Regions from separate parts of the Plantactinospora sp. CA-290183 genome, predicted to be linked through region 2. Evidence: predicted binding sites of a transcription regulator. Region 2 holds the regulator's gene; the other holds the start of a gene.

Region 1 (15,926 bases), on a different contig from region 2:
CGGGTCACCAGGAAGGCGCCGACGAGCACGTTCAGCGCCCCGAAGACGTACGTGGCCCACTGCTGGATCCAGACCAGCGTGGCGTGCCCCAGCCCGGAGACCACCAGGGTGAGCACGACGAAGACGAGCAGGCTGAGCACGGTCAACACCGGGTTCGCCTTCAGCCCGAAGACAATGCTGAGCAGCGCCAGCAGCGCGTACGCGGCGGTGGTGGTGTTGACCGTCTCCCAGCCGACCCGGGACAGCCACGAGACCAGGGTCGGCCCGTGGTTGCCGCGCGGGCCGAAGACGGCCCGGGACAGGGTCATGCTGGGTGCCCCACCCCACTTGCCGGCCACGCTGATCAGCCCGACCAGGGCGAACGACCCGAAGGAGCCGATCGCGGCGACGAGCAGGGCCTGCCAGATGTTCATGCCGCGCAGCGCGACGAGGGTGGCGCCCAGCGGCAGTCCCAGGATCGAGATGTTCGCCGCGAACCACACCCAGAAGAGCTGGCCCGGTCCACCGGTGCGTTCGGCGGGTGGTACCGGTTCGATGCCCCTGGTCTCGACGGCGCCGATCCGGTTGCTGTCGGCCGGGGAGGTTCCGGCCAGTTCGGTCGCGGACATCTTCGTCCTGCCTTTCCCTGCGGGTACCGGCGTCAGCTCTGCTGCTGACGGAGGGCGAGCAGGTGGGTCGCCATGTCGGTCAACGGAAGGTGGTTCACCGCGTCGATCGTCTCGAGCGCGGTGACGGGGAAGGCGTCGACGCCGTGGGTGGCGCCGGCGATGGCGCCGACGATGGCGGCGATGGTGTCGCAGTCGCCGCCGAGGGAGGCGGCGAGGAGGCAGGCCCGCCACGGGTCGTCCGGGTGCACGGCGAGCACCGCGAAGGCGGCCGGGACCGACTCCTGGGTGGCCACGCTCGTCCCGACGAGGCGGTAGATCACTTCGGCGGCCTCCTCCGGCGGCCGGTGGGCGACCAGGCGGCTGGCCCAGTCGATCCGGGCAGCGACGTCGGCGGCGGCGATCCAGTGGCCGCGGGTGCCGGCGAGTTGTGCGGCGCGGACGGCGGTCGCGGTCGCGGTCGCCGGGTCGGCGCCGTCCAGGCCGGCGCTGACCGCCGCGGCCACGGCGGCGGCCCCGGCGAGCGCGACGCCGGTGTTGTGGGTGACCCAGCTCGCCTCCACCACGCGCGCCACGAGCCGGTCCAGGTCGCTCGGGGGTACGGCGATGCCGACCGGGGTGATCCGCATGGCGGCGCCGTTGGTGGTGCCGAAGCGGCCGGCCTCCTCGATCGGGCGACCGGCGGCCACGGCGGCGACCGCGGCCCGGGTCGACGGGCCGAGCAGGTCCAGCGACCCCCGGCGGCGCATGTCATCCTCCCAGGCGAGCAGTTCCCGGGCGAGCCGGTGTCCGTCGATCCGCCCGGCGCCGGCGAAGAGCAGTCGGCCCAGCAGCACCGCCTGTTCGGTGTCGTCGGTGACCGCGCCGGCCGGCATGCCGGGGGCGATCGGCTGGTCGGCGGGGCCCGGCTCGAAACCGGTCAGCTGGCCGTACCGGGCCTGGATCCGCTCGCGGGGCAGGGACTGGGTCGGCATGCCGAGCGCGTCGCCGACGGCGAGTCCGGTGAGGGCCCCGACCGCCCGCGCCTGGACCGTCGACGACCCCGCGGGGCGCGCGGGTTGCGCCGGGCCGGGCTGTGTGGGCACCTGTGGTCCACCGGTCGACGGGCTCATGCCGGCCTCTCCCCGAAGCGCAGGTGCAGCCGGAACCGCTCGGGGTCCAGCAGGCTCTCGACGTGCTCGACGAAGCCGCCGTCGGCGGCGCGGCTGAGTCGCCGGGTGTGCAGGTGCAGCTTCCCCCGGTGGCAACCGAGCAGGTCCGCGTCGGTCTGGGTGGCGGGGGCCAGCTCGACCCACTCCTCGCCCCAGGCCGCCGCCAGGCCGGCGGCCCGCAGCGCCGCGTAGAGCGACCCGGTCAGCCCGCGGCCGGGCAGCTCGCGCAGGGTCCCGACGGCGGGGATCCGGCTCCGCTCGATGGAGATCGCGGGGCCGTCGACGAGTGACCGGAGCCGGTCCACGGCGACGTACTCGGCGGTGGGCAGGTCGAACCGCTCCGCCAGCTCGGGCTCGTGCACCAGCTCCAGCCGGAGCACCCGGACCGTCGTCGGCACTCCCTGTTCGGCGAGCGCGCGCGCCCAGCCGAGCCGGTCGTCGAGCGGGCGGCCGTCGAAGGTGACGAACGAGCCCTTGCCGGAGTGGGTGGAGATCAGCCCGCGCCGGCCCAGCTCGGTGAGGGCCTGCCGCACCGTGGTGCGGCTCACGTCGAACCGCGCGGCGAGCGCGTGCTCGCCGGGCAGTTGCGCACCGTGCGTCAGCCGGCCGCCCCGGATCTCCCGGGCCAACTCGTCGGCGATCCGCTGGTGCTTCAGCCGGCTAACCTGTCCAGACATGTCCAGTAGGCTAGCGCTGAGCTGCCGCTGTCGACAACCGGGCGGGGCGGCCGGGCCTTCCCGCCCCACCCGCGCGGGCCGGTCAGACCCGCTGGTCGCGGCTCGCCAGGCCGGGCGGCGCGGACGCGAGCGCCGCCTGGATCGCCGCCACCAGCGCCAGCGCCGACTCCTCGGTCAGCTCGACCGCGACCCGTGCCCCCGGCCCGGCCGCCGGGTTCAGGAAGTCGATGTTCAGCGTGTGGGCGTACGGGGCGTGCGTCGGGTGGTCGACGTAGACCGTGGCGTGGCTGAGCGGGAACCAGCCTCCCGCGCCCTTCCCGCTGCCGTCGATCTCGCACTTCTCGGTGAGGTACGTGCACATGGCGGTCTCCCTCAGGCGCTGAGCTGGCGGTCGAGGAACTCCCGGATCCGCTGCCAGCCCTCGGTGGCGGCCTCCGGCCGGTAGGCGGGCCGGTTGACCGCGAAGAAGCCGTGCCCGGCCCCGTCGTAGCTGTGGAACTCGTGCGGCTTGCCGAGCCGGGTCAGCTCCCGGTCGAGTTCCGCCACCTGTGCCGGCGACGGGTACTGGTCCTCCGCCCCGAACATGCCCAGCAGCGGGCAGTGCAGCGAGCCCGCCTCGTCCAGCAGCGGCGGCACCCGGAGCGGGAAGTCCTCCGGCGGCTCGCCGACCACGAACGCGCCGTAGCAGTCGACGGCGGCGTCCAGCGGCAGCCGGCAGGCGGCGAGGAAGGCCTGCCGCCCGCCGGAGCAGTAGCCGATCACCCCGACCCTGCCGTTCGCGGCGGGCAGCCCTCGCAGGTGGTCGGCCGCGCCGGCCACGTCGCCCACCAGCCGGTCGTCCGGTACGCCGCCTGCGGCCCGCGCCGTGGCGGCCGCGTCGTCGGGGCTGGCGCCCGGCGCCTCCCGGCTGTAGAGGTTGGGGCAGATGGCCGCGTACCCGTAGCTGGCCAGCCGCCGGGTGATCTCCTTGGTCGGCTCGTCGTAGCCGGGCATGTGGTGGATGACCACGACCCCGCCGTGCGGCGCCGGGCCGAGCGGCCGGGCCAGGTACGCCTCGATCTCGTCGCCGCCCGCCCCGGTGATCCGGACGGTTCCGGCCTGCATCGCGTCCTGCAAGATCTTCTGCTCCCGTCTCTCCGCCGCCGCCTGGCCACCCCAACTGCGCATTCGGCGTGTTCGCCAGCCTAGGCGACCGATTTCGGCGCCGGCACGAGCGTGATCACCGTGATCAGGGAGCCGGCATCCCGACACGCCGACGACACGCCAGCGGTACTCCCTGATCACGCTGATCATGGGGGATCTTGCTCACAACGGGAGGATGGGCCGGGACAGGGGGAGGTACGGCGCCGTAGACTGACCCGCACAACTGCATACCTCATCCAGAGGGGCTGAGGGATACGGCCCGTTGACGCCCCGGCAACCACTTCGCCGTCTCGATGACGAGGCCTTGGCGAGGCAGGTGCCAAATCCGTCCCCGCCGCGCGATGCGGCGCTGGGGAAGATGAGAGGACGGCCTCGCCATGACGTCGATCATCGACGCGACTCCCACCCACACCACTCCGGTGGCCCCGAACCCGGCCCGCGTCCTGGTCTGTCGCGGCTGCGGTACCGAATACCCGCTCGCCGCGCAGCACGCCTGTTACGAGTGTTTCGGCCCGCTGGAGGTCGGCTACGACCCGGCCCTGCTGGCCCGGGTGACCCGGGCCGACATCGAGGCCGGCCCGCGCAACCTGTGGCGCTACGCCCCGCTGCTGCCCACCGGCCAGGACCCCGCCACCCGGATCACCCTCGACCCCGGGTTCACCCCGCTGATCCCGGCCACCGCCCTCGCCGCGGACCTCGGCATCCGCGCCCCGCTCTGGGTCAAGGACGACAGCGCCAACCCCACCCACTCGTTCAAGGACCGAGTCGTCTCGGTGGCCCTGACCGCGGCCCGCGGCCTCGGCTTCAGCCGGTTCGCCTGCGCCTCCACCGGCAACCTGGCCAACTCGGTCGCCGCGCACGCCGCGCGCGCCGGGGTCCCCTCCATCGTCTTCATCCCCGGCGACCTGGAGCAGGGCAAGGTCGTCACCACCGCCGTCTACGGCGGTGACCTGGTGGCGATCGACGGCTCCTACGACGACGTCAACCGGCTCTGCGGCGAGCTGGTGGAGACCGACGAGTTCGAGGACACCGCGTTCGTCAACGTCAACGTCCGGCCCTACTACGCCGAGGGTTCCAAGACCCTGGGGTACGAGGTCGCCGAGCAGCTCGGCTGGCGAATCCCCGAGCAGGTGGTCATCCCGATGGCCAGCGGCGAGCTGCTCACCAAGATTGACAAGGCGTTCAGCGAGCTGGTCGAGATCGGTCTGGTCGAGGCGCCGGCCAACGGGTGGCGGGTCTTCGGCGCGCAGTCGGCCGGCTGCAACCCGATCGCCACCGCGCTGCACGCCGGCACGGACGTGATCACCCCGGTCCGGCCGACCGGCATCGCGAAGTCGCTCAACATCGGCGACCCGGCCGCCGGCCTGTACGCGCTGGAGGCGGTGCGTCGTACCGGGGGCTGGATGGAGTACGTGGACGACGACGAGATCCGCGACGGCATCCGGCGGCTGGCCCGTACCACCGGGGTCTTCGCCGAGACGGCCGGCGGGGTGACCGTGGCCGTGTTGGCGAAGCTGGTGGCGAGCGGCCGACTCGACCCGGACGCCGAGACGGTCGTCTACAACACCGGTGAGGGGCTCAAGACCATCGACGCGGTGGCGGCCCAGGTCGGTCCGACGTACCGGATGAAGCCGTCGCTGCGGGCGGCCCGCGACGCCGGCCTGCTCGGCTGATCCACCCCGCCGGTCGGGTCGGCGGCGCCGCGTGAGGATTACTCACGTGCACCTGCACGTGCGCTCGACCCGACCGTCCGGAGGCGCGGCGCCGGATGCGGCCTGTAGCTGCGGTTTTGCCGCACGTGACGAAAACACCCGCGTGAAGGCTTGACGACCGCATCTGCAGGACGCAAGATGCTCCGTGCGGGAGGGCGCATCGCCGTAGACTTTTCAAGCTCTTACGTCCCAACGCCGGAGGCGTTGTGCGATCGTCCTCCCGACCAAACTTCCACCGGTCGGCCCTCGGATCGACACCGGTGCGGCACATGAATCAATTCCGATCGATCCACTGAGGAAACGCCGATATTCGGTCGCGTCCGGACGGTGCGCCGGGCACCCTCGGGGGATGGACATCGTGGTCACCCCGTTCGACGCCGCCGACGACGTCGCGATCGAGCGGGGGTACGAGATCCTCGCCGACGCCCGCGCGGCCGAGGCGCCGGACCTGCCGCGCTACTGCCGGCAGCGTTTCGTCGGCGGGTTCCGGCACCCGATGCCCGGCGAAGAGCAGCGACACGCGCTGGCCCACCTCGACGACGTCCCGGTCGGATACCTGACCGTCACGCTGCCCCAGTTGGAAAACCTGGAGAACGCGCAGCTCACCCTCGCGGTGCACCCCGGGTACGGGCGCCGCGGCGTCGGCCGGGCGCTCTACGGGTACGCGGTGCGACTGCTCCGCGACCTCGGCCGTAAACGGGTCGTCGCGGAGACCGTCAGCACGCTCGCCGACCCCGCCACCGGTACGGCCGCCGACCCGGCCTCCGGCGCCACCCCCGGGGACGCCTTCGCGCTCGCGATGGGCGGGCACTTCGCGCTCGCCGACGTACGCCGCCGGCTCGACGTGGCCGCGGTCGACTCGCCGGCGCTGGACCGGCTGCTGGATGCCGCCCGGCTGCGCGCGGCCGGCTACTCGGTGGTGCGCTGGCCCGACCGGACCCCGGAGGAGTACGTCGACGACGTCGCCTATCTGGACAGCCGGCTGGTCGGGGACGCACCGCTCGGCGACCTCACGTGGGATTCGCCGGTGCCCGACGTCGCCCGGCTGCGCGGGATCGAGGCGGGGCTGGAGGCCCGCGGCATGCGGTGGTACAACTGCGGCGTCCGGCACGACGCGACCGGCCGGCTGGTCGCCTGGACCATGATCGGGCTGGCCGCGAGCTGCGACTGGCACGCCTACCAGCAGATCACCCTCGTCGAGCCCCGGCACCGGGGCCACCGGCTGGGCACGATCATCAAGATCGAGAATCTGCGGTACGCCCTGGAGCGCGAGCCCGCCCTGCGGTTCATCGACACCTACAACGCGGCGTCGAACACCTACATGATCTCGATCAACGAGGCGATGGGCTTCCGCCCCGTCGCCGCACTGCACAGCTGGCAGGCGACCATCTGACCCGATGGCGCTGAGCTGGTGCATGATGGCGGGATGACCCCTACACCTGGGAGTCGGGCCGGCGCCGAAGCCACGAGCCAGCCCAGCCCGCATCCCCTCTTCGCCCGGCACGCCGACACCCTGGAGCGTGCGCTGACCGCGATCGCCGAGCGCGGCTACTGGTCGGCCTACCCCGAGTCGCCCAGCCCCCGCGTCTACGGCGAGACCGCCGCCGCCGAGGGTGAGGCCGCCTTCCGCTCGTACCTGGGTGGCAAGTTCCCGCTCGACCAGCCCGGCACCGTGGACTGGGTCGCCACCGAGGCGAGCCCGTTCGGCATCGACCTGGGCGTGCAGTACCCGCACACCGACGCGGAGGCGCTGCTCGCCACCGCCACCGCCGCCCTGCCCGGCTGGCGGGACGCCGGCCCGCAGACCCGGCTGGGGGTCTGCCTGGAGATCCTGGCCCGGCTGCACGCGCACATCTTCGAGCTGGCCAACGCGGTGCATGCCACCAGCGGCCAGGCCTTCGTGATGGCCTTCCAGGCCGGTGGCGCGCACGCGCTGGACCGGGCGCTGGAGGCGCTCGCCTACGCGTACCGGGAGATGACCCGGCACCCGGCGAGCGCGGCCTGGGAGAAGCCGGCCGGCAAGGGCGACCCGCTGCGGATGACCAAAACCTTCCACGTGGTGCCGCGCGGGGTGGCCCTGGTGGTCGGCTGCAACACCTTCCCGACCTGGAACTCCTACCCGGGCCTCTTCGCCTCGCTGGCCACCGGCAACCCGGTCGTGGTCAAGCCGCACCCCCGGGCCGTGCTGCCGCTGGCGATCACCGTCCGGTACGCCCGGGAGGTGCTCGCCGAGGCCGGCTTCGACCCGAACGTGATCATGCTCGCCGCCGAGGCGCCGGGCGAGGGGCTCGCCTCGACCCTGGCACTCCGGCCCGAGGTGCGGATCGTCGACTTCACCGGCTCCACCGAGTACGGCGACTGGCTCGAGACGAACGCCCGGCAGGCCGCGGTCTACACCGAGAAGGCCGGGGTCAACAGCATCGTGGTGGACTCCACCGACGACTTCGCCGGGATGTGCCGCAACATCGGCTTCTCACTGGTCCTCTACAGCGGACAGATGTGCACCACCCCGCAGAACATCCTGGTCCCCACCGGAGGCATCGAGACCGACCAGGGGCACAAGAGCTTCGACGAGGTGACCGCCGGAATCGCCGGCGCGGTCGGCAAGCTCACCGCCGACCCGGCCCGGGCCGTCGAACTGATCGGCGCGATCGTCAACGACGGGGTGCTGGCCCGGCTCGACGAGGCGGCGGAAGTCGGCGAGACGCTGCTGCCGTCCCGGACCGTCGAACACCCCGGCTACCCGGGCGCGGTGGTCCGTACCCCGCTGATCGCCCGGCTCGGCGCGGACGCCGTGCCGACGTACGGGCGGGAGTGGTTCGGGCCGATCTCCTTCGTGGTCGCGACCGACTCCACCGCACACAGCCTGGCGATCCTGCGCCAGACGGTGCGGGAGCGCGGCGCGCTGACCGCCTCGGTCTACGCCACCGACCCGGCCGTGCTGGACGCCGCCGAGACGGCGGCGATCGAGACCGGGGTGCACCTCTCCTGCAACCTCACCGGGGGCGTCTTCGTCAACCAGTCGGCCGCGTTCTCCGACTTCCACGGCAGCGGCGCCAACCCGGCCGCCAACGCCGCCCTGACCGACGGCGCGTACGTCGCCAACCGGTTCCGCGTGGTCCAGGCCCGCCGACACCACTGAGGGGTAAGGAAGGGCCCCTTCTTATCGCTTTTTGTATAGGAAGGGCCCCTTCCTAACCGCGTCGGCGCTCAGGCCGCCCGGCGCATCTGCAACTCGCGCAGGACCGGCACGGTCGGGTGCGCCACCCGTACCCCGGTGTCGACGAACCCCAGCCGCTCGTACGCCCGTACCGCGTGGTCGTTGCCGACGACGACCTCCAGCAGCAGTTCCGGTCGGCCGGCGGCCCGGGACCAGGCGGCGACCTCGGCGATCAGGGCAGCCAGCAGTCCGCTGCCGCGCCAGGCCGGTGTGATGTAGACGGTGGAGACGATGGTGAGGCCCGGCTGCCCGGGTGCCGCCTGCCCGCCGGCGTGCCCGACGAACCGGCCGTCGGCCTCGGCCACGAACTGGGCGGAGCGGTGGCCCGTCGAGGTGCCGGCGATCCGGGCGGCGAAGTCGGCGTGCGGCCGGGCGGCCGCGTCGGCGAGCGTCTGCAGGAAGGCCAGCGGTGAGTCGGCGAGCATCTCCAGCCGCAGCGCCCGCCACCGGCCCACGTCGGTCGGCCGGACCCGGCGTACCGGCGGCGGTCCGGCGGCCGAGCGACCGGCGACCGCCGGTACGGGGCTGGCGGGGGCGTCCGGGGCCGGGGCCGTCTCCGGGCCGGCGGTGGTGTTCGGGGCGGGTACCGGCACGTCGGCAATGGTCGCACGGCGTGCTCGGCTCCGCGCCGTCGGCTACCGACGCACTCGCCGCCCGGCAAGACCGGTCGTGAGCTGTGCAGCGACACCGGCCAATGGGAAATAGCGGCGGAGAACCGTGCGGTTCTGAGCCTGCTGCCCGTTTTGGAGTAGTGCGTTGGCGACAGACCTGGTGTACGGTGCGGTTTCGGCCGCTCGATTCGGTGGACCTTCCGGAACCCGGCTCGGCGGCCCCGGCAGGCGTACGCGTCGACGCCGGGGGAGTCGTCAACCCCGGCGCGACCGAAGTAAGGAAGTGCACCGTGGCGCAGGGCACCGTGAAGTGGTTCAACAGCGAAAAGGGCTACGGCTTCATCGCGGTCGACGGTGGACAGGACGTGTTCGTCCACTTCTCCGCGATCGAGATGGATGGCTACAAGGCACTCGACGACGGTCAGCGCGTCGAGTTCGAAATCGCGCAGGGCCAGAAGGGTCCGCAGGCGGAGAAGGTCCGCCTCATCGCGTGAGGCCGCCGAAATAGCGGCCTACCCCCTTCGGCACTTCGACACCCGGCGATCCGGTTTCCTATCCGGTCCGGGGCGCATTCTCCAGCCGTAGCGTGCCCGCCGCCCCGTCGCCGCTCGGTCCGGCTGCCGACCCTGTTCGGCCGCCGACCCTGTTCGGCCCTGCCGACCGGTCCGCCACCGGCTCCGGCTGGTTCCTCGCGGGTGTCCGAGGCCTTCCGCGCGGGCGCCGGTCGGGCCCGGCCGGGGTTGATCCGTGGGTTCCGGCCGGGCCGATCCGTGGGCCCTGGCCGGGCCGATCCGTGGGGCTCCGGCCGGTCCGATCCGTGGGCCCTGGCCGGGCCGATCCGTGGGGCTCCAGCCGGGTTGACCCGCGGCCCGCTGAGGACGGGCGGCGATCCCCGGGTCGCCGTCCCCGAGCCGGCTGGCGCCGGGCGGCCCTTCCTCGCCGGCTGCGCCGTTCCACGTGCCGCTGGCCCGACGCCGTTCCTCGCAGGCTGCGTCGCTCCACGTGCCGCTGGCGCCGTCGCACCGTCATCGCCGTCGTGCCGTCATCCCCGTCGCGCGGGACGCGCCGGACGCGACTGAGGCGCCCGGCGCGCCGGGCGCCTTCCCTCGGCGCGGGCGCCGGACTTCGCATTCCGGCCGGTCGTTCCCCGGGGCGGGCCGGTGGCTGGATCCGCGCAGATCACCTGGCCCGGGTCCGTCTGGTCGCCCGTCATCCACCTCGCCGGGTCGCGCCTACTCGCTTGCACTCGGCAGGTGAGAGTGCTAAACAAGTGATTGGCACTCGCGCGCCGCGAGTGCCAGAAGGTCGGGGCGGTAGGGCCACGGTCGCGAGTCCGCGGGAGGGGCTTGCGGCACATGGCCGGTCGTCGCGGGCTATCCGGCCCGGCCGGCGAACGTCACCGTCGCCCAGCGCGTCGGAGTCGATCAGGCGCACAGGCGCCCTCGACGCCGCGAGCTGACGCAGCGGTGACGTCCGAAGGTGCGTAATCAGGCGGCACGTCGGGGTCGACGAGACTCCGGTGGCCGTGAGTGTCCAGGAGGACAACGCCGTATGGCCAAGATGATCGCGTTCGACGAAGAGGCGCGCCGTGGCCTCGAGCGGGGTATGAACACCCTCGCCGACGCCGTGAAGGTGACGCTCGGCCCCAAGGGCCGCAACGTCGTGCTCGAGAAGAAGTGGGGCGCTCCCACCATCACCAACGATGGTGTGAGCATCGCCAAGGAGATCGAGCTCGAGGACCCGTACGAGAAGATCGGCGCGGAGCTGGTCAAGGAGGTCGCCAAGAAGACCGACGACGTTGCCGGTGACGGCACGACGACGGCGACCGTCCTGGCCCAGGCGCTGGTCCGCGAGGGCCTGCGCAATGTCGCGGCCGGCGCGAACCCGATGGCCCTGAAGCGGGGCATCGAGGCCGCGGTCACGAGCGTCTCGGAGGAGCTGAGCAAGCTCGCCAAGGACGTCGAGACCAAGGAGCAGATCGCCTCCACCGCCTCCATCTCCGCTGGTGACAGCAGCGTCGGCGAGATCATCGCCGAGGCGATGGACAAGGTCGGCAAGGAAGGCGTCATCACCGTCGAGGAGAGCAACACCTTCGGGCTGGAGCTGGAGCTCACCGAGGGCATGCGCTTCGACAAGGGTTACATCTCGGGGTACTTCATGACCGACCCCGACCGGATGGAGGCCGTCCTCGACGACCCCTACATCCTGATCGTCAACAACAAGATCGCCTCGGTCAAGGATCTGCTGCCGATCCTCGAGAAGGTCATGCAGTCGGGCAAGCCGCTGGCCATCATCGCCGAGGACGTCGAGGGCGAGGCCCTGGCGACCCTGGTGGTCAACAAGGTCCGGGGCACCTTCAAGTCCGTCGCCGTCAAGGCGCCGGGCTTCGGTGACCGTCGCAAGGCCATGCTGGGCGACATCGCCATCCTCACCGGTGGCCAGCCGATCAGCGAGGAGGTCGGCCTCAAGCTCGACGCCGTCGGCCTCGACATGCTGGGCCGCGCCCGCAAGGTCGTGGTGACCAAGGACGAGACCACCATCGTCGACGGTGCCGGCGACGCCGAGCAGATCCAGGGCCGGGTCAACCAGATCCGGGCCGAGATCGAGCGGAGCGACTCCGACTACGACCGCGAGAAGCTGCAGGAGCGGCTGGCCAAGCTGGCCGGTGGCGTTGCGGTGATCAAGGTCGGCGCGGCCACCGAGGTCGAGCTGAAGGAGCGCAAGCACCGCATCGAGGACGCGGTCCGCAACGCGAAGGCCGCCGTCGAAGAGGGCATCGTCCCCGGTGGTGGCGTCGCGCTGGTGCAGGCCGGCAAGACCGCCTTCGACAAGCTGGACCTCGCGGGTGACGAGGCGACCGGTGCGAACATCGTCAAGGTCGCGCTGGACGCCCCGCTGCGGCAGATCGCCGTCAACGCCGGCCTTGAGGGTGGCGTCGTGGTCGAGAAGGTACGCAACCTCGACCCCGGGCACGGCCTCAACGCCGCGAACGGCGAGTACGTCGACCTGCTCGCGGCCGGCATCATCGACCCGGCCAAGGTGACCCGGTCGGCGCTGCAGAACGCCGCGTCGATCGCCGCGCTGTTCCTGACCACCGAGGCTGTGGTGGCGGACAAGCCGGAGAAGAACCCGGCCCCGGCGGCTGCGCCGGGCGGCGGGGACATGGACTTCTGAGTCCAGGCTCCACGTAGCGAGGGGTGGGCCGCGCGAGCGGTCCGCCCCTCGTCGCTGTCTGTCCGATGGCCGGGCCGGCCACCCGATCCAGCGGCCGACAGATCCGGCAGCGTCGACCGGGCCGGCAGGTCCGGCAGCGTGGACCGGGACTGACGCCCGGCAATGTCGACCCGGCCGACAGGTCCGGCAATGTCGACCCGACCGACAGGCGGCAGCGTCGACGCCGACCGGGGTCAGGTCGGCAGGCGCCGCTGGTTGCGTCGCTTCTCGAACGGCGTGAAGGGTTTCCTGATCTGGACCGGCGCGTCGACCATCTCCACGGGTTCGAGCGGAGTCTCGGCGACGCCCTCCATCTCGGCCCGTTGTACGGCGTCGCCGAAGTCGAGCCGGCTCACCGGCGTCTCCGCGGGCACCTTTGTGACCCGGGTCAACGCGACCGGCTGGAGATCGTCAATTGGTTCGTCGTCCTTCGCCATGACTTCCTCCTCACCTGACAACGGTAGGAGCACGGCGGACGACGTACCGGAGAATGGCGCTATATGGGTATTGCTCCCGTTCTCTGGTCTTTGCGGGCCGTTCGGGAGTTTCAGCTCGTCCCGGCCGCCGGCGTGAGCCGCTTGCGGTAGAGGAAGAAGACCCGCTCGATCCACGCCCCGGCGCTCGCCGCGTAGAACGGTACGGGCCCGACCCAGCCGATCTGCGCCCGAGAATGCCCGGCCGCCCACTGGTCGCGCAGGCAGCGGCGCAGCAGCACGCCGCCGATCCCGAGCCCCTGCGCGGCGGAGGCGGTGCCCATCGGCCCGAACCAGCTCGGCCGGGAGGAGCCGTACGCGGCGAAACCCAGGATCTCGTCCCCGCCCCCGGCAGCGGTACGGACGGCGAGATGGCAGCCGGCGTCCGGGCGGCCGATCGAGTGCGCCACCTCGGCGTCCCAACTGCCGCCGAAGTTGTCCCGGGCGAACTCGACCAGCGCCGGAAGGTCCCCCGGCACCGCCCGGCGTACCGTCACGCCCTCGCCGGCCAGCCGCGCCTCGCCGGCCCCGGTGCCCCGCAACGCCGGGGAGGACTCGTCGGAGAGGTCCGCGGTCATGTTCCAGGCGGTGCCGTCCGGCGTGTAGCCCAGGGCGAGCGCGGTGCAGATCGCCGGGGTGTACCGCACGTCGATGCCCGGCCACGCGTAGTGCGGGGCGTTGCCGGCCAGCAGCACCTGGCTCGCCCCGACACCGGCGAGCGCGCCCTCGGCGGCCAGCAGCAGGGCCCGGCCGACGCCCCGGCGGCGCAGCTCGGGGCGGACCGCGAGCAGGTCGACATGGCCGGTGCCCGGGTCGCGGCGGGCGATCGAACCGAGGACCACGCCGGCGAGCGCGTCGCCGGAGCGGGCGACCAACCCGACGGTACGGCGGCGCTCGGCCGAACCGGGCAGTGGGCGGTCGTCGCGCAACCGGGCCACGATCGCCGCCGCCTCGGTGGCGTCCTCGGGCAGGTCCAGGGACTCCTGGCAGAGCAGCACGACGGCGGGGAGCAGGTCGTCGGTCAGCTCGACGAGGGAGAACTCGGCGTCCACCAGGGGGACCCTAGATCATCGTGCGCGACTCCGCGCGGTCGGCCGTCGCCCTCGCCCGGCGTCGCGTCCGTCGCCGGCTCGATGCCCAACCCCGCTGCCGGCTCAACGCCGCTCCACCGCCTGGGCGGCCCGGACCGCCGCGTACGCGTCGACCAGCCCCGCACCGGTCACGTGGGCGTCCGAACCGCAGGTGTCGTCCGGATCGCGGGACGCCTCGGCGGGCGTCGCGGTCTCCCGCAGGATCCGGCTGGTGGTCGACACGTCCCCGATCAGCGCCGGGTTGGCCGACCACATCAGCGCCACCACCCCGGCCACGTGCGGAGCCGCCATCGACGTGCCGGCCGTCGCCCGGTAGCCGCCGCCCGGCACGGCGGAGAGCACGTCGGCGCCCGGTGCCACCACGTCCGGCTTCGCCGCACCGCCGGCCGCCGGTCCCCGGCTGGAGAAGGTGGTCACCCGCCGGTCCCGGTCCACCGCCCCCACCGTGAACACCTCGGCGTACGGCGCGGGCGGATCGTCGATCGACCCGCAGTACGGCCCGGTGTTGCCGGCGGCGGCCACGAAGTAGATGCCGGCGGCGGCGAGCGCGGCGGTGGCCGGGCGGAGGGTCTCCGTCGCGCAGCCCTCGACCGGCGGGCAGCCCCACGAGTTGGTCAGCACCTGCGGCGCCCGCTCGGGCCGGCCGTCGACGAGCGGGTCGGCGCCCGCCGGGAACGGCGCGAGCATGAACTGGAGGCAGTCCAGGTAGCGGGCCGGGCTGCCCAGGTTGCGGTCGAGGTTCACGCAACCGACCCAGCGCGCCCCCGGAGCCACCCCGACGTTCCGGGCGCCGACCGCCGTACCGAGCGTGTGGGTGCCGTGGCCGTTCTGGTCGGTCGGGGCGCCGGAGCCGTTCCACGGGTCGTACCAGGAGTCGTCGCCGCCCCGGAAGCCGCCGGCGAGCGCCGGGTGTGCACCGTCCACGCCGGAGTCCGAACCGCCGACCACGATCCCCGCACCGTCGGTGCCGAGCTGCGACCAGACCCGGTCCGCGCCGATCAGGCGCAGGTTCCAGGTGGGCGCCGTGGGCGCGGCCACCGCACCCCGCATCGGCGTACGGCCGGCCGGCAGCGGACGCAGCCGCTGGCTGACCAGCACCTCGGCGACGTCGTCACGGCCGGACAGCCAGGCCCGCACCGCCGGGCCGCCGTCGACCTCCACGGCGTTGACCAGGTAGTACGGCGTGTGGTCGAGGTGCAGCCGGTCCAGTTGACGGCGCAGGTCGGCCTGCGAGCGCCGGGCGGTCTCGACCAGCCGGCGGTACACCTCGCGGCCCCGGGCCTCCCGTCCGGCGGCACCGGACGGGCCGGCCGGCACCCCGGACAGGTCCGCCTGCTCCTTCAACACCACGAAGAGCCGGTCGCCGTGCCAGCCCGGCGCGCCGGGCCCGGCGTACACCACGGCGGCGGCGAGCAGGAGCACGGCGGCAACGGCGGCGGCGACCGGGCGGCGGGGGAAGCGCGCGCCGGAGCGGCCCAGGCCGACGCCGTACCCGATGCCGAGCAGCACCGCGACGGCGAGCGAGGCGCCGGCGGCGACGGCCGTCCAGGTCGGCACGTCCCGGGCCGGGACGAGCAGCAGCGTGACCTCGTCCGGGTCGACGAAGAGCAGCGGCCCGGCGGCGGCGATGCCGACCAGCCAGCCGACCACCCCGCTGCCCGCCCCGCCGTCCCGGGCTCCGCCCGCCAGGCCGGCGGCGGCCCGGGACACCGGCCGGAGCCCGGCGAGGGCGAAGCCGGCCGGCGGCAGCACCAGCAGGGCGGCGAGCGGTACGCCGGACTGGCCGGTCCCGGCCGCGACGAGGGCCAGCGCCACCCCGGCCACCAGGCCGCCGACCAGCACCAGCCGGGGACCGCCACCCGGCCGGCCCGCAGCGGTGCCGGCGCCGGTGCCGGCACCGGCGCCGGTCGCGCCCGAGGGGTCCGGCCGGCTCGCACCGCAGCGGTCGTAGGCGGCCCAGAAGTCGCTGTCGAGGATGGTCGCGGCCAGCCAGCCGATCGCGGCGGCGGCGGACAGCCCGGCCGCCGTCT
Region 2 (15,926 bases):
TTGGCCACCGCCGGGTTGGCTGGTCGCGGTCTGTGCGGTCGGCCAGGGCGACGCGGTGGTGCTGCCGGTCGGGGCCGGCCAGGCGGTGGTGGTGGACGCCGGCCCGGAGCCCGCCGCCGTGGACCGCTGCCTGCGCCGGCTCGGGGTACGGTCCGTGCCGCTGCTGGTGGTCAGCCACTTCCACGTCGACCACGTGGGCGGCCTGGACGGGGTGTTCCGGGGGCGGCGGGTGGGTGCGGTGCTCACCCCGCAGTGGCCGGAGCCGGGTGAGGGGCGGGCCGCGGTCGAGCGGGTGGCCGCCGCGAACGCGGTCCCGGTGGTGGCGATCGGTGCCGGCTGGACCCGGGCGGTCGGTCCGCTGGCGCTGACCCTGCTCGGCCCGACCTATCCGATCCACGGCACCCGTTCGGATCCGAACAACAACTCGGTGGTGCTCCGGGCGCAGGTGCGCGGCACCGTGGTCCTGCTGACCGGCGACGCGGAGTCCGAGGAGCAGCGGGCGCTGCTGGACCGGTTCCCGTCCCACCTGCTGCGGGCGGATGTGCTGAAGGTCGCGCACCACGGCTCCGCGTACCAGGAACCGGCCTTCCTGGACACCGTGGCGCCGGCCGTGGCCCTGGTGCCGGTGGGCGCCGGCAACGGGTACGGGCACCCGAATCCCGGGGTGCTGGCCCGGTTGACCCGATCCGGCGCCCGGGTGCTGCGTACCGACCTGGACGGGGACCTGGCGGTGCTGACCGGCGGGAAGGGGCTCGCGGTGGCGGTACGCGGGCTGGATCCGGTCGAGGCCGGTCGATGACCCGCGGATGCCCTGTTCGGCGTTCCGGGCGGGACCGGTTGGCCGGCGGGGCGATCGGGGTGGCTCGGTCTCCGAGCTGGACCTGGAGGGCCTCGGCGGCTGATCGGCACGGTGCGGGGCCCGGTGATCCTGCCGGGCCCCTGATGCTTCCCGGTGACCGCGCCGGGTCCGACGCCGACCGGTCCTGAGTGGATCGCCCGGGACCCCCCGGTCGGCCTCCCCCGGGCGGACCGCCGGCGGCACTGCGCCAGTTCGGGCGGAGTGCCGGTGGCCCCGGCCACTCCCCGGCGGACCGGTCCGGCGGCGGGCCAGCGTCCGGCGGGCGGGCCGGCCGCGCCGCGAGGAGCTATGCCGGAATTAAGATAGATGTCTGGATTTGCGCTAAGTGCGGGGTCAGCCACGGCGACCGGGGTGACCAGGCCCGATGCGCCGGTGGGGCGTGCGACGATGACGGCGTGATCCCTGCCAGCCTCGCTCCTGTCCTGCTCGTGCTCGGCGACGAGGAACTGCTCGCCACCCGGGCGATCGCCGCCGCGGTCGACGCGGCCAGAGCCGCCGACCCCGCCGTCGACGTACGGGAGCACGAGGCGGGCACGTTGAGCCCGGGTGAGATCGCCGAGTTGCTCGGTCCGTCGCTGTTCGGTGGCCGTCGGGTGCTGGTCGTCCGATCCGGTCAGGACACCCGCAAGGACCTGGCGGCGGCGCTGCTGTCGTACGCGAAGAATCCCGACCCCGACGTGCAGTTGGTGGTGGCCCACGCCGGTGGGGCGAAGGGCAGGGCGTTCGCCGACGGGCTCCGGGCCGCCGGTGCCGAGGTCGTACCGGCCACGAAGCTGAAGGGGCACCGGGACCGGGTGGCCTTCGTGCGCGACGAGATACGCCGGGCTGGTGGACGATGCACCGAGGAGGCGGCCGAGGCGCTGATCGCGGCGGTCGGCAACGACCTGCGGGAGCTCGCCTCGGCCTGTTCCCAACTGGTCGCCGACACCGACGGGCGGATCGGGGTGGACACGGTCGCCCGCTACTACCGGGGGCGGGCGGAGGTCACCGGGTTCACGGTGGCCGACGCGGCGATGGTGGGCGACCTGCCGGGCGCTCTCGAAGCGCTGCGCTGGGCGCTGCACGTCGGCGTCGACCCCGTCCCGATCGCGGACGCGATCGCCGACGGCGTACGGACGGTGGCGCGGGTCAGCTCCGCCGGTCGGGGCAACGCCTACCAGCTGGCCAGCAGCCTCGGCATGCCGCCCTGGAAGGTCGAGAAGGCGCAGCGGGTGAGCCGGGGCTGGAGCCCGGAGGGCTTGGCCGACGCCATGCACGCCGCCGCCGAGTGCAACGCCGCCGTGAAGGGCGGGGCCGACGACCGGGGCTACGCCCTCGAACGAGCCGTCTTCGCGGTCGCCGCCGCACGTCAGGCGAGCAACCCCAGATGACCTGGTCGGCCGCGCTGTCACCCGAGGAGGAGCGGCTACGCCCGCTCTACGCCCGGGTGCTCCGGCTGCACCACGTCGACCCGGGCGGGATCCTCTGCTTCGTCTTCTTCGAGGGCACCGTGGTGCTCGGCCTGCTGCTCGCCCTGGCCGAGCTGGTGAGCTGGTGGGGGGTGCTGATCCTGCCCGCGACGGTGGCGGTGATGGTCAAGATCAACGATGTGGTGGCCGCCGCCGTGGTCCGCTCCGCGGCCCGGGTGCCCGCCGTCGAGCGGGAGCGGTTCCGCCGGGAGATGCAGCCGGCGGTTGGCCGGGCCACCGTCCCACGGCGTTCCCGGGCCGAGGTCGAGCGGTCGCCGGCCGGCTCCGTCGCCGCCTCGACGGGTACCCCGACGACCGGCCGCCTGCCGGCCCGGCTCGGCTCGGCGGGGCGTCCGCTCAGCATCACCGCGCTGATGCGGTCGCGGCCGGAGCTGGGCGGACAAGCCCGGCCCCGCCAGGAGTTGACCGCGAAGCCCCGGCCCTACGCCCTGCCGCCCGGGGAGCGGAAGCCCTACCCCGTCCCGGCGTCCGCCACCGGCCGGCCGCCCGGCCGGCAGGGCGGCGACGAGGGGGCGGGGGCTTCCGGCGTCGAGCGGGCGGACACCGATGGTGACCGGCCGGGTACCGGCGACGGGTCGACGGCGCCCGGAGCCGGCGCGGCCGAGCCGCGGTCGACGGCGACCCGTGCCGACCAGGTGGAGCCGCTGCCGGGGCCGGAAACCAGGCCCGGTAAGCCGCGCAACAGCCAGCCGTCCGAACGGTTGGACCAGCGGAGCGACCGCCGGTGGCCGAACCGGTTCGATCCGATGGACGCCCGGCAGCGGGCACGCCAGTCCGCCCGGCGCCGGTACGAGTGAGCACGCCCGCCGCCGGGACCATGGGCGCGGCGGCGGTCAGCGGAGCCGGCGATGGCCCTGCGTCAGTCCGTGGGCACAGCGAGTTGCCCCCGAGCCGGCGGGCTCGAGGGCCATCGTCAGATCGCGGATCGCCTCAGGAGGCGAGCGTCTGCAGGCGCTTGGCGATCGCAGACTTCCGGTTCGCCGCCTGGTTCGAGTGGATCACACCCTTGCTGGCCGCCTTGTCGAGGCGGCGTGCGGCGTCGCGCATCAGCTCGGTGGCCTTGTCGACGTCTCCGCTCTCGCTCGCCTCGTTGAACTTGCGGATGGCGGTCTTCAGCGACGACTTGACCGACTTGTTGCGCAGCCGGCGCTTCTCGTTCTGCCGGTTGCGCTTGATCTGGGACTTGATGTTCGCCACGCGACAGCCTCGTCCTGGTAGCTAGGGTTTCGTTTGCCTGATGCGCGGGCGACGTCGCACTGTCACGATGCGGCCGTGTCGGCACGCGCGAAGAGCTACGTTACCAGGTGAGCAGCGGGGGCAGCAAAACGCCTCGACCACGCACGGGGTCGGCTCACCGCCAACCCTGCCGCTCCGCCAGCCAGGCCAGCGCGGTCTCCCCGCTCCAGCGTTGGTGGGCGTGGATGTGCGGGGAGGCGGTACTGGGACCGGCCGCCGCCCGGATCAGCCAGTAACCGGAGAGTGCGGCGAGGGCGGCGTCCAGGGCGTCGGCGGGTGCGCCGTACGCCGCCGGATGCGCGCCGAAGAGCCCGTCGGCGTCCAGCCCGCTGGCGTACGCGGTGACCAGCAGGCCCGCCAGGTCGAACCAGGCCGGTCCGTAGCAGAGCCAGGTCCAGTCGCAGAGCCAGGCCGCGCCCGCCGCGTCGATGAGTACGTTGTCGACGCGCAGGTCGCAGTGGATCATCGACCTGCTTTCGGCGTACGCCGGCAGCAGGGACTCCAGCGCGGCCAGCTCGTCCAGCCGGGATCGGGCGGTGGTGGGCAGGTCGGGCAGCGCCTCGCGTCCGGCGGCCAGCTCGGCCCACCAGGCGAGATCGGCGCGGGCCAGGTCGGCGAGCTGGGGCGCCCCGAGGGCGGCCAGTGTGACGGGCGGTTCGCGCAGCGCGTCGGCGACGGCCGCGTACGCCAGGAGCGTCGCGTCCAGTTCGGCGGGGCGCCAGGGCAGGGCCGGCATCCGCCCCTCGATGGCGTCCATGCAGACGACGTGGTGCCCGGCCGCGGTGAGGGTCCAGCGGGGGCGGGCGACGGCGAGGCCGGACGGAAGCGCGGAGGTGACCGCCGCCTCGCGGGCGTACCAGTCACTGAGGTGGCGCTGGTCCACCAGGGAGGCGGCCTTGACGAAGACCCGGTCCCCGGCGGTGGTGTGCAGTACGGCCGCGAAGCCCCGGGTGAAGCCGCCGCCGGCCGTACCGGCCCAGGTGACCGGGGCGCCCAGTCGGGCCGCGATCGCGGCTCGCAGCTCCGCGGGCAGGTCGGCCCAGTCGGGGCGCACGGCGGTCGCGCCGTACGGCACGGGCGGCAACGGGATCGCACGCATGGGGACCATCCTGCCCCGTGCGCCGGCCGGCGCCGCCCCGGCCGCGCGGGGGTGCGGACCGCGGGTGGTCCGGGTCACGCCCGGGGGCGGCGGTCCGGTTGGTTCGACGCGTCCGCGCCCGGGAGGGCCGGAGTCGGTCCTGGCCGAGCAGACGGCCGGCGGGCCAGGGCGCTGTTCCCCGGGCGCCGCCAGCGGGCCGGGCGCGGCGGCGGGCCGGGCGGCGGCAGCGGGCCGGGCGTCCCGGCTGGCAGACTGCCCGGTCATGCGGACCGACGAGTTCTGGGCACTGATGGACGCGGCGCGGGCGGGCGCCGACGGAACGGCGGCAGCCGTGGCGCAGCGGGTGGTCGCGGAGCTGTCCCGCCGCGACGCCACCGAGATCGTCGGATTCGACCGGCACCTGGACCGCGTGCTGACGGCCTCGCACCGGGAGGATCTGTGGGGTGCCGCGTACCTGATCAACGGGGGCTGCTCCGACGACGGCTTCGACCACTTCCGTGGCTGGTTGATCACTCAGGGGCGGACGGTCTTCGCCCGGGCGGTCGCCGAACCGGACTCGCTGGCGGAGCTGCCGGTGGTCCGCCGGGCCGCCGAGACGGGTGCCGAGTTCGAGGCCGGGGAGATGCTCTCGGTGGCGGAGAAGGCGTACCACCGGGTCACCGGGGAGGACCTGCCGGCGGCGGCCGATCCGGCGCCGCTTCCGCAGGTGGGTGACTTCTGGGACTTCGACGACGAGGAGGAGGCACGTCGCCGGCTGCCTCGGCTCGCCGGCCTCTTCCTGGAGCCGCCGGGGGAGTGACGCCGAGCCGCCGGGGGAGTGACGCCGAGCCGTCGGGGGAGTGACGCCGATCCCGCCGCCGGGGCAGTGACGCCAGGACGGGGCGGACGGGCGGACCGGCGGGGCGAGGCCGCCGGAGGAGTGTGCTGATTCCCGTCCGGGCGGCGTGGGATCATAGAGGGCGGCCGGTGCATGCCGGCCGTCGCTCACCGCCAGTCGGCGACCAGACCAGCCACGCGACGAGAACGGACTGCTGTGCCACCGACGCTCGACCCCGGCATGAACACCCCCGGTGCCACCGACCCCGGTCGGATCAGAAACTTCTGCATCATCGCCCACATCGACCACGGCAAGTCGACCCTGGCCGACCGGATGCTGCAGCTCACCGGTGTGGTCGACCCCCGGCAGATGCGCGCCCAGTATCTCGACCGGATGGACATCGAGCGGGAACGCGGCATCACGATCAAGAGCCAGGCGGTCCGCATGCCGTGGACCATCCGCGAGGGCGACCGGCAGGGCGAGCAGGCCGTGCTCAACATGATCGACACGCCGGGGCACGTGGACTTCACCTACGAGGTGTCCCGCTCGCTGGCCGCCTGTGAGGGCGCCATCCTGCTGGTTGACGCCGCGCAGGGGATCGAGGCCCAGACGCTGGCCAATCTCTATCTCGCGATGGAGAACGACCTGCACGTCATCCCGGTGCTCAACAAGATCGACCTGCCGGCCGCCCAGCCGGACAAGTACGCCGAGGAGTTGGCGCACCTGATCGGCGGAGACCCGGGCGACTGCATCCGGGTCTCCGGCAAGACCGGCGAGGGGGTGGCCTACCTGCTCGACGAGATCGTCCGGCAGTTCAAGCCGCCGGTCGGTGACGCGGCGGCGCCGGCCCGCGCCATGATCTTCGACTCGGTCTACGACGTCTACCGGGGAGTGGTGACCTACGTCCGGGTCATCGACGGCCGGATCGAGGCGCGCGACAAGATCAAGATGATGTCTCTCGGCACGGTGCACGAGCTGCTGGAGCTCGGGGTGATCTCGCCGGAGATGGAGAAGGCCGGGGCGCTCGGCGTCGGCGAGGTGGGCTACCTGATCACCGGCGTGAAGGACGTACGCCAGTCCCGGGTCGGCGACACGGTGACCATCAACGCCCGGCCGGCGACCCAGGCGCTGGGCGGCTACAAGGACCCGAAGCCGATGGTCTACTCCGGCCTCTACCCGATCGACGGCTCTGACTACCCGGCCCTGCGGGACGCGCTGGACAAGCTCAAGCTGAACGACGCCGCGCTCAACTACGAGCCGGAGACCTCGGCCGCCCTCGGCTTCGGCTTCCGGTGCGGCTTCCTCGGCCTGCTGCACCTGGAGATCATCGGGGAGCGGCTGGAGCGCGAGTTCGGGCTGGACCTGATCTCGACCGCGCCGAACGTCGTCTACCGGGTCGCCCTGGAGGACGGCTCCGAGGTGACGGTCACCAACCCGAGCGAGTACCCGACCGGCAAGGTCGCGGAGGTGTACGAGCCGGTGGTCCGGGCCACCGTGCTGACCCCGAACGACTACGTCGGCGCGGTGATGGAGCTGTGCCAGGGACGCCGCGGTTCCCTGAAGGGGATGGACTACCTCTCCGCGGACCGGGTCGAGCTGCGCTACACCCTGCCGCTCGGCGAGATCATCTTCGACTTCTTCGACCAGCTCAAGAGCCGTACCAAGGGCTACGCCTCGCTGGACTACGAGCCCTCGGGCGAGCAGGAGTCCGACCTGGTCAAGGTCGACATCCTGCTCAACAGCGAGCCGGTGGACGCGTTCAGCGCCATCGTGCACAAGGACAAGGCGTACAACTACGGCGTCGGGATCGCGGCGAAGCTGCAGAAGCTGATCCCCCGGCAGCAGTTCGAGGTGCCGATCCAGGCGGCGATCGGCAACCGGGTGATCGCCCGGGAGACGATCCGGGCGATCCGCAAGGACGTGCTGGCCAAGTGCTACGGCGGTGACATCACCCGGAAGCGCAAGCTGCTGGAGAAGCAGAAGGAGGGGAAGAAGCGGATGAAGATGGTGGGCCGGGTCGAGGTGCCGCAGGAGGCCTTCATCGCCGCGCTCTCCACCGGCGACTCCGGCGACGGTAAGGCCGGCGGCAAGAAGTGAACCCCCGGGGGTACGGGCCCGGCGCCTCTTTCTGCCCCCGGTGCGCCGCACCGCTGTCCGGCCCGCCGCCGACGACCTGCGTCGGCTGCGGGTACCAGCTCTTCGTCAACCCCCGTCCCACCGTCGGCCTCTTCGTCCTCGACCGCGACCCCCGCCCGGCGGAGGGTGCCGGCGGGTCGGCGCCGCGCTTCCTGGCTCTCCGGCGGGCGTCGCCGCCGATGGCCGGACGCTGGGAGACGCCGGGCGGCTTCTGCGACGGCTGGGAACACCCCGCCGACGCCGCGGTGCGCGAGGCCCGCGAGGAGCTCGGGGTGGAGGTCACCCTCGGTGACTTCATCGGGATGTACGTCGGCAGTTACGAGTTCCAGGACGAGCTTCTGCCGGTGCTGGACAGCTTCTTCCTGGCGACTTTGGGTGATCAAGAAATCACGTTGGACCCTGCCGAGTCCTCCGAGATGGCCTGGTTCTCCCTGCTCAGCCCGCCGCCGCTGGCCTTCTCCACGATGGATGCGGCCGTTCGGGACGCGGCGCGACGTCTGGGGCAACTGGTCGGTTTGGTTTCTCCGGCCGCCGGGAATCTAGCAGTCACCACAACAACGTGTGACGACTGAAGGAGGACGGCCGTGGAACTCACCGTCTGGGGTATCATCACCGCGCTCATCGTTGGCCTCGTCATCGGCGCCCTCGGCCGTCTGGTCGTACCGGGTCGTCAGGACATCCCGATCTGGCTGACCATGCTGATCGGTGTCGGCGCCGCGCTGCTCGGCACGGTCATCGCCCGGGCCACCGGAGTGGCGACGACCCGCGGGGTCGACTGGATCGAGCTGCTGATCCAGATCGCGCTGGCCGCCATCGCGGTCGCGCTGGTGGCCGGGGTCGGCCGACGCCGCCGGGTCACCCGCTACTGACACAACCCCCAGCAGATCCGCGGCGAGGGGCGCCGGGCCGATCGGCCCGGCGCCCCTCGCCGTTGTGCGCGTGCCTGTAAGGAGGGGGCCCTTCCTATACAAAAAACGATAGGAAGGGCCCCCTCCTTACCCGGCCGTGCTCAGCGCAGCCAGGGGATGCTGCGGTCCAGCAGACCGCGTTCCTTCAGCTCCTTGCGCAGCGGGATCTCGTCGTCCACGTAGCCGTTCCAGTTGATGCCCCAGTAGTTGGCGGTGTGCGTACCCTCGCCGATCAGCTGGCGCTGCACCGGGGTGCGGTTCGCGTACCACTCGCCGTTCACGTCCGGGTGCAGCTCGTCCAGCGGCCGGATCCACCGGTAGGTGTAGCCGACGAAGAGCATCTTCCGGGTGATGTTGGAGAGGTTGGTGGACCGGGAGTGCCACTGCCGCCGGTCGAAGATGAACGCGTCACCGGGGTTGGCGGTGATCTCGACGGTGCCCTCCGGGTCGGGGTTGTGCACCGAGAGGTCGGCCGGGCGGGGCAGCGAGTTCCACAGGTGGCTGCCCGGGATCACCTTGGTGGCGCCCCGGCCCGTCTCCGACAGGTCGGAGAGCACGTAGGCGACCTTCAGCGAGAACATCGGCCGCGGCAGGTTCGGGTCCATCGTCTCCGGGTCGGAGTTCTGCCGGTAGCCGTCCTGGTGCCAGCCCCAGTACGGCTTCTCGGGCTCCAGTGCCGGCGGCGTGACGTCCAGGTGGTTGTGGTGGGTGTAGATGTTCCAGCCCGCCAGGCCCCACATGTACGGGAACGCGATCGGGTGGGTGAGCAGGTTGCCGAAGAGCTCGTCCCGCTCCAGGAAGCCGAGCAGGTGCAGCGTGCCGTCCTTGGTGGTGTTGCCGGCGGCCTTCTCCTCCGCGTAGACCCGGTCCACCGCCGCCTCCAGGGCCGCGCGGTGGTCCTCGGTCAGGACGTTGCGCAGCAGCAGGAAGCCCTGCTCGTGGAACTCCTTGCGGTCCGTGTCACTGATCGGCTCGTAACCCGTCCGGCCGCCGTAGTCGAACACCGCGTCCATCCCTCCCCATAGGGTGAAACTTTCTCTGAGCACACAGGCTGCCGATCGTAACGTGCGGGGCAAGACCCGCAAGGGCGTGCTCAGCCCGGGTGCGCGGCGGGCCCGGTTGGTCCTACGCACGGAAGCTGCGATCTCACGGGACGTCACGGAAAGGTGATCTGGCCCGACGAAATCGAGCGCTATGTCCCGTTGTGCAGTCACCGCGAGTCAAACATCGTGGGTCTGGGCAAGCGCGTGGGGCGCGAGGGCGTGGCGGGCGGCCGGCTCAGTCCGCGAAGACCTCGGCGACCACCCTGTCGGTGCTGGGCGGCGCGTCCCGCACCGGAGCCCAGGTCCCCTCGTCGGCCGTCCACTGCAGGTCGGCGTAGCGCACCCGGCGGACGCCATGGTCCCCGGCGTGCGACACCAGCCAGTGCGCGTACCGCCAGCCGGCCTGCGCGTCCGCGGTCGCCACGGTCAGGCCGACCAGCTCGGCCGCCGCGGCGGTCTCCAACCGGCCCCAGTCCAGCCTCAGGCCGGCGGTGAGGGCGGTGGTCGCGGCGGTGCCCCGCAGCACCGGCTCCCGTTCGCCGGAGCAGGCCACCGCGCCCGTCGCGTTGCCGAGCAGGGCCCGGGTCAGCACCGCCGAGTCGTCCGCCCACTGCTGGTAGGCCCGGGGGAAGGCGGAGCGCTGCACCGCCTGGGCGGCGACGGTGACCTCCATCGACTCCCAGCCGCGCACCTTCCGCAGGGCGTTGTAGAACTTGGTCGCGGCGTAGCGCGGGTCGCGGATCTGCTCCGGCGTGCCCCACCCCTGGCTCGGCCGCTGCTGGAACAGCCCGATCGAGTCGCGGTCACCGCCGGCGAGGTTGTGCAGTTGGGACTCCTGGAACGCGGTGGCGAGCGCGACCACGACCGCCTGCTCCGGCATCTTGCGCCGGATCCCCACCGCCGCGATCGTCGCCGCGTTCGCCATCTGCTCGGCGTTGAGGGCGACCCGGCCGTCCGCCTCGACCACGCAGCCCCGGGAGATCCTCGGCAGCGTGAGGGTGTCGCCCAGCTCCCGCGCCCCGAGGTAGAGGCCGAAACCGGCGACCGCTGCCAGGGCCACTCCCGCTGCCACCATCGACCGAGCCCGCACCGCCACCCCCTGCTCGATAATGGACACAGCGTACGTCGCCCGCCCAAAAACTGTGCCTACCGCTGTGACGAGTCCCACCCGGCCCGTTCGACCCGGGCGGGGCTAGTCCCCGGATACCCACCGTGGCGGCCGTTTCTCCCGGAACGCCGCGACGCCCTCGCGCCCCTCCTCGGAGTGGAAGTACCGGACGGACAACTCGGTCAACTCGGCGAGATCGGCGCGGAACCCGGCCGCCGGGGGGCGGCGCAGCAGTTCCTTCACCCCGACCGACGCGCCCGGCGCGCCGCGTAGCAGGGCGGCGCAGTACGAGGCGACCGTCTCGTCCAGCGCCTCCGCCGTGGTGACGCCGGTGACGAGCCCGATCTCGGCCGCGCGGCGTCCGTCGAAGGTGTCACCGGTCAGGTACAGCTCGGCGGCGGCCCGCGGGTGCAGCCGGGGCAGCACGGTCGCGGAGATGACCGCCGGGATCACCCCGATCCGTACCTCGGTGAAGGCGAATGTCGCATCCTGCGCGCAGATCGCGATGTCGGCCGCCGCGATCAGCCCCAGCCCGCCGGCCCGGGCCGGGCCGCCGACCCGGGCCACCACCGGCTTCGGGCACTCCCACACGGCGGTGAGCAGGTCGCCCAGCATCGCCACCGGGACCGTGCCGCTCTGGTACGCCGCGGCGGTCTCCTTCAGGTCCGCTCCGGAGCTGAAGACCGGCCCGGTGTGCGAGAGCACCACCACCCGTACGACGTCGTCCGCCACCGCGGCGGCCAGCCCGGCGATCAGCTCGATCATCAGCGGCGTGGAGAGCGCGTTGCGGTTGTGCGGGCTGTCCAGGGTGAGCGTGGTCACCCCGTGCGCGGTCGAGACCCGGACGAGCGGGGCGGGGGCGGAGGTCATGCCGGCACACTAGTCGTATGCCCGGCACCCTCCCCGCAGGCCGACCCGTACCCGTCGACGGCGCGCTGCCCGAGACCGCGCTGGCCCAGGCCGGTGCGCGCGGGTTCGGCGTCTACGTCCACGTCCCGTTCTGCGCCAGCCGGTGCGGCTACTGCGACTTCAACACGTACACCGCCGGTGAACTGGGCGGGGGTGTGAGCCGGGAGGGCTACGCCGACCAGGTCCTCGCCGAGCTGGCGCTGGCCGGCCGGGTGCTCGGCGGGCGCCCCCCGGCCCGGGTCGACACGGTCTTCGTCGGCGGCGGCACGCCGACCCTGCTGCCCCCGGACGACCTGGCCCGGATCCTGGACGGCATCGACCGGCTCTGGGGTCTGGCCGGCGACGTCGAGGTGACCACCGAGGCCAACCCCGAGTCGGTGACGCCGGAGTCGCTCAAGGAGCTGCGGGCGGCCGGCTACAACCGGATCTCGCTGGGCATGCAGTCGGCCGCGCCCGGGGTGCTCGCCATCCTGGACCGCCGGCACTCCGCCGGTCGGGCGACGGCCGCCGCCCGGGAGGCCCGGGACGTCGGGTTCGACCACGTCAACCTGGACCTGATCTACGGCACGCCGGGGGAGAGCGCCGAGGACTTCGCGGCCTCGCTGGACGCCGCGATCTCCGCCGGGGTCGACCACGTCAGCGCGTACGCCCTGATCGTGGAGGAGGGCACCCGGCTGGCCGTCCGGATGCGGCGCGGCGAGCTGCCGTACCCCGATGACGACGTGGCGGCGGACCGTTACCTGGCCGCGGAGGCCGCGCTCTCCGGTGCCGGTTTCTCCTGGTACGAGGTCTCCAACTGGGCCCGGACGCCGGCCGCGCGGTGCCGGCACAACCTGCTCTACTGGACCGGCGGCGACTGGTGGGGCCTCGGGCCGGGCGCGCACAGCCACGTCGGCGGAGTCCGCTGGTGGAACGTGAAGCATCCGAGCGCGTACGCGGCGCGGCTCGGCGCCGGGGAGTCACCCGGGCAGGGCCGGGAGCTGCTGTCGGCGGCGGACCGGCGGGTGGAGGACGTGATGCTGCGGCTCCGGTTGGCCTCCGGGTTGCCGCTGGCGGTGCTGGACGACGCGGGCCGGTCGGGAGCGGCCGAGGCGCGCGACGCGGGGCTGCTCGACGGGGCGGAGTACGACGTGGGCCGGGCCGTGCTCACGCTGCGCGGGCGGCTGCTCGCCGACGCGGTCGTCCGGGACCTGCTGCCCTGAACCGCGGATGCGTCCGTGCGGGATCCGCTGCCGGACCCCGCACGGGTCACCTCGACCGGTGCCCGACGCCGGTCAGGTCACCATCCGGTAGCTCATCGGGTAGCGGTAGAGGCTGCCCTCGTTGGCCTTGATGCCGCCGACGATCGCGAAGATCACCATGATCGCCAGGGTGATCAGGGGCAGGAAGGAGAGGATGCCGAAGCTGCACACCGCGAGGATGCTGGCGGCGATGGTGGCGATCCCCCAGGTGATCTGGAAGTTCAGCGCCTCGACGGCGTGCGCGCGGACCGTGGGTGATTCGTTCCCCTTGGCCAGCATCGCGACGAGCGGGGCGATGAAGCCCACCAGGACGCCGCCGAAGTGCGCGATCAGTGCCCAGGTCTTCTCGTCGCTGTTCGCGTAGCCGGCCGGCGCCGGTCCGCCGGGGTGGCCGCCCGGTCCGCCGGGGTAGCCGCTCGGGCCCGGTCCGCCGGGGTAGCCGCTCGGGCCCGGTCCGCCGGGGTAGCCGCTCGGGCCCGGTCCGCCGGGGTAGCCGCCCGGTCCGCCGGGGTAGCCGCCGCCCGGGGGGTAGCCGCCGTCCGGGGTGGGCGGGGGATAGGCGCCCCCGCCCGGGGTCGGCGGCGGATAGGCCGCGCCGCCGGAGCTGGGTGGCGGGTATCCCTCGCCCGGCATCGGATGCGATCCGGGAGGCGGCGGCGAGGTCGGGTCGGGCCAGGGGCCGCCCTCTCCGGGCGGGCGGGGCGGTTCGGTCATGGGGCCACCGTAGGGGGCCGGATCAAGGCGCGCCAGACGGGCCGGCTGATTGAATCTGGACAATAGCCGGCCGCGCCTGGTATGTGCCCCGAGGTAGGGTGAGCTGGCCGGCCGGATTGTCGGGGCCGGGGGGTGGCCGGCCAAATGATCATCGCCTACGGGGGGTTCTTGGTCGTAGACTGGCACTCGCTACAGTCGAGTGCCAAAGATGGGTGTCGTGATCCGACCGTCGGGGCCGCTCCGGTCGCGCCGGCTCCGGAGTCGGCGCGTCGCAGGGAGGTGAGGATGGGTCTCGACGACCGCAAGCTGGACGTACTCCGGGCGATCGTGGAGGACTACGTCGCCACCCAGGAGCCGGTCGGCAGCAAGGCGCTGGTCGAGCGCCACCAGCTCGGGGTCTCCCCGGCCACCGTCCGCAACGACATGGCAGTGCTGGAGGAGGAGGGCTACATCCGGCAGCCGCACACCAGTGCCGGCCGGGTGCCCACCGACCGCGGCTACCGACTCTTCGTCGACCGGCTCTCCCGGGTCAAGCCGCTCACCCCGGCCGAACGCCGGGCGATCGAGCGCTTCCTGGTCGGCGCGGTCGACCTCGACGACGTGGTGCACCGTACGGTGCGGCTGCTGGCCCAGTTGACCCGCCAGGTCGCCGTCGTGCAGTACCCCAGCCTGACCCGCTCCTCCGTACGACACCTGGAGCTGGTGCCGATCTCCACGACCCGGCTGATGCTGGTCATGATCGCCGACACCGGCCGGGTGGAGCAGCGCCTGGTGGAGCTGCCCGCGCCGGTGGGTGCGGACGACGTGACGGACCTGCGCCGGATCCTCAACGAGAAGCTCTGCGGCAACCGGCTCTCCGACACCCCGCCGCTGGTCCAGGTGCTGGTCGACGAGGTGCCGGCCGAGCTGCGCGCCACGATGGCCACGCTCTCCACCGTCCTGCTGGAGACGCTCATCGAGCGCTCCGAGGAGCGGATCGCCCTAGCCGGCACCGCCAACCTGACCCGGGCCGGGCTGCTGGACTTCCAGGGGTCGCTGCGGCCGATCCTGGAGGCGCTGGAGGAGGAGGTCATCCTGCTCAAGCTGATCGGCGAGGTCGAGCCGAGCACGCTGCGGGTCCGGATCGGTGACGAGAACGAGTTCGACAACCTGCGCGCGACCTCGGTGGTCAGCACGGGATACGGTCCGGGGGCCACCATCGTCGGCGGGCTCGGCGTCCTGGGCCCGACCCGGATGGACTACCCGGGCACCATTGCCACGGTGCGCGCCGTGGCACGCTACGTCGGCGACGTGTTGGCGGAGAACTGAACACCGACCGACGTGACCAGCAGACTGATCCGACGAGACACTGACCTGACGACCGGCGGACGGTAACGCGAGACATGAGGACACGGAACGCAGTGGCCAAGGACTACTACGGAATTCTCGGCGTCAGCCGGGACGCCTCCGACGACGAGATCAAGCGCGCCTACCGGAAGCTGGCGCGGCAGTTCCATCCGGACGTGAACCCGGACCCGGAGGCGCACGAGAAGTTCAAGGACATCAACGCCGCGTACGAGGTCCTCTCGGACGACCAGAAGCGGCAGATCGTCGACCTGGGCGGCGACCCCCTCGCCCCCGGTGGCGGTCCCGGGGCGGGCCCGGGTGGCGCCGGCGGGCCCTTCGTCGGCTTCCAGGACATCATGGACGCGTTCTTCGGTGCCGCGGGCGGCTCCCGGGGGCCCCGTCCCCGGACCCGGCCGGGTGCCGACGCGATCCTCCGGCTCGAACTGGACCTGCATGAGACGGCGTTCGGCGTGGAGGCGCCGATCGCGGTCGACACGGCGGTGCTCTGCACCACCTGCTCCGGTGCCGGTACGGCGGCCGGCACGCACCTGGCCACCTGCGAGGCGTGCGGTGGTCGGGGCGAGGTGCAGTCGGTGCAGCGAACCTTCCTCGGCCAGGTGGTGTCGTCCCGGCCGTGCACCGTCTGCCAGGGCTACGGCACCGTCATCCCGCACCCCTGCCCCACCTGCGCCGGTGACGGGCGGGTGCGTACCCGCCGCTCGCTGACCGTCAAGATCCCGGCCGGGGTGGAGGACGGCATGCGGATCCGGCTCGCCCAGCAGGGTGAGGTGGGCCCGGGTGGCGGTACGGCCGGTGACCTCTACGTGGAGATCCACGAGCGCCCGCACGACGTCTACTCCCGCAAGGGCGACGACCTGCACTGCCGGGTGACCGTGCCGATGACCGCGGCCGCGCTGGGCACCCGGCTGACCATCAAGACGCTGGACAGCGAGGAGCCGGTGGACGTCAAGCCGGGCACCCAGCCGGGCAGCACGCTGCGGCTGCGGGCCCGGGGCGTGCCGCACCTGCGCGGCACCGGCCGGGGCGACCTCTACGTGCAC

Evidence for each region. Region 2 encodes HrcA, which represses chaperone genes, less so after heat shock. Its sites were predicted from a motif close to GGTTNGCACNCTCNNNNNGAGNGTGCNAACC; they were not measured.
Region 1: a site for HrcA is predicted at 10,392-10,422, ahead of groL (chaperonin GroEL). Genes of this name have one in related genera too.

What each region holds. Positions count from the first base shown of each region.
Region 1 is NZ_JBNJMX010000003.1:174,852-190,777, forward strand. It holds gene ACQEUR_RS08910 (purine-cytosine permease family protein) at 1-608, opposite strand, end outside; gene ACQEUR_RS08915 (ADP-ribosylglycohydrolase family protein) at 641-1,717, opposite strand; gene ACQEUR_RS08920 (GntR family transcriptional regulator) at 1,714-2,433, opposite strand; gene ACQEUR_RS08925 (DUF6295 family protein) at 2,516-2,794, opposite strand; gene ACQEUR_RS08930 (dienelactone hydrolase family protein) at 2,806-3,600, opposite strand; SAM riboswitch class I at 3,806-3,941, shown strand; gene thrC (threonine synthase) at 3,954-5,249, shown strand; gene ACQEUR_RS08940 (GNAT family N-acetyltransferase) at 5,638-6,681, shown strand; gene paaN (phenylacetic acid degradation protein PaaN) at 6,715-8,430, shown strand; gene ACQEUR_RS08950 (N-acetyltransferase family protein) at 8,499-8,963, opposite strand; gene ACQEUR_RS08955 (cold-shock protein) at 9,410-9,613, shown strand; gene groL (chaperonin GroEL) at 10,671-12,293, shown strand; gene ACQEUR_RS08965 (hypothetical protein) at 12,527-12,769, opposite strand; gene ACQEUR_RS08970 (GNAT family N-acetyltransferase) at 12,880-13,857, opposite strand; gene ACQEUR_RS08975 (S8 family serine peptidase) at 13,960-15,926, opposite strand, start outside.
Region 2 is NZ_JBNJMX010000024.1:38,893-54,818, forward strand. It holds gene ACQEUR_RS22275 (ComEC/Rec2 family competence protein) at 1-799, shown strand, start outside; gene holA (DNA polymerase III subunit delta) at 1,255-2,229, shown strand; partial or broken gene ACQEUR_RS22285 (hypothetical protein) at 2,226-2,549, shown strand; gene rpsT (30S ribosomal protein S20) at 3,259-3,525, opposite strand; gene ACQEUR_RS22295 (phosphotransferase family protein) at 3,680-4,663, opposite strand; gene ACQEUR_RS22300 (DUF4240 domain-containing protein) at 4,926-5,462, shown strand; gene lepA (translation elongation factor 4) at 5,697-7,577, shown strand; gene ACQEUR_RS22310 (NUDIX hydrolase) at 7,574-8,188, shown strand; gene ACQEUR_RS22315 (GlsB/YeaQ/YmgE family stress response membrane protein) at 8,201-8,485, shown strand; gene ACQEUR_RS22320 (phytanoyl-CoA dioxygenase family protein) at 8,626-9,537, opposite strand; gene ACQEUR_RS22325 (hypothetical protein) at 9,803-10,663, opposite strand; gene ACQEUR_RS22330 (enoyl-CoA hydratase-related protein) at 10,760-11,545, opposite strand; gene hemW (radical SAM family heme chaperone HemW) at 11,563-12,786, shown strand; gene ACQEUR_RS22340 (DUF4870 domain-containing protein) at 12,859-13,539, opposite strand; gene hrcA (heat-inducible transcriptional repressor HrcA) at 13,825-14,847, shown strand; gene dnaJ (molecular chaperone DnaJ) at 14,940-15,926, shown strand, end outside.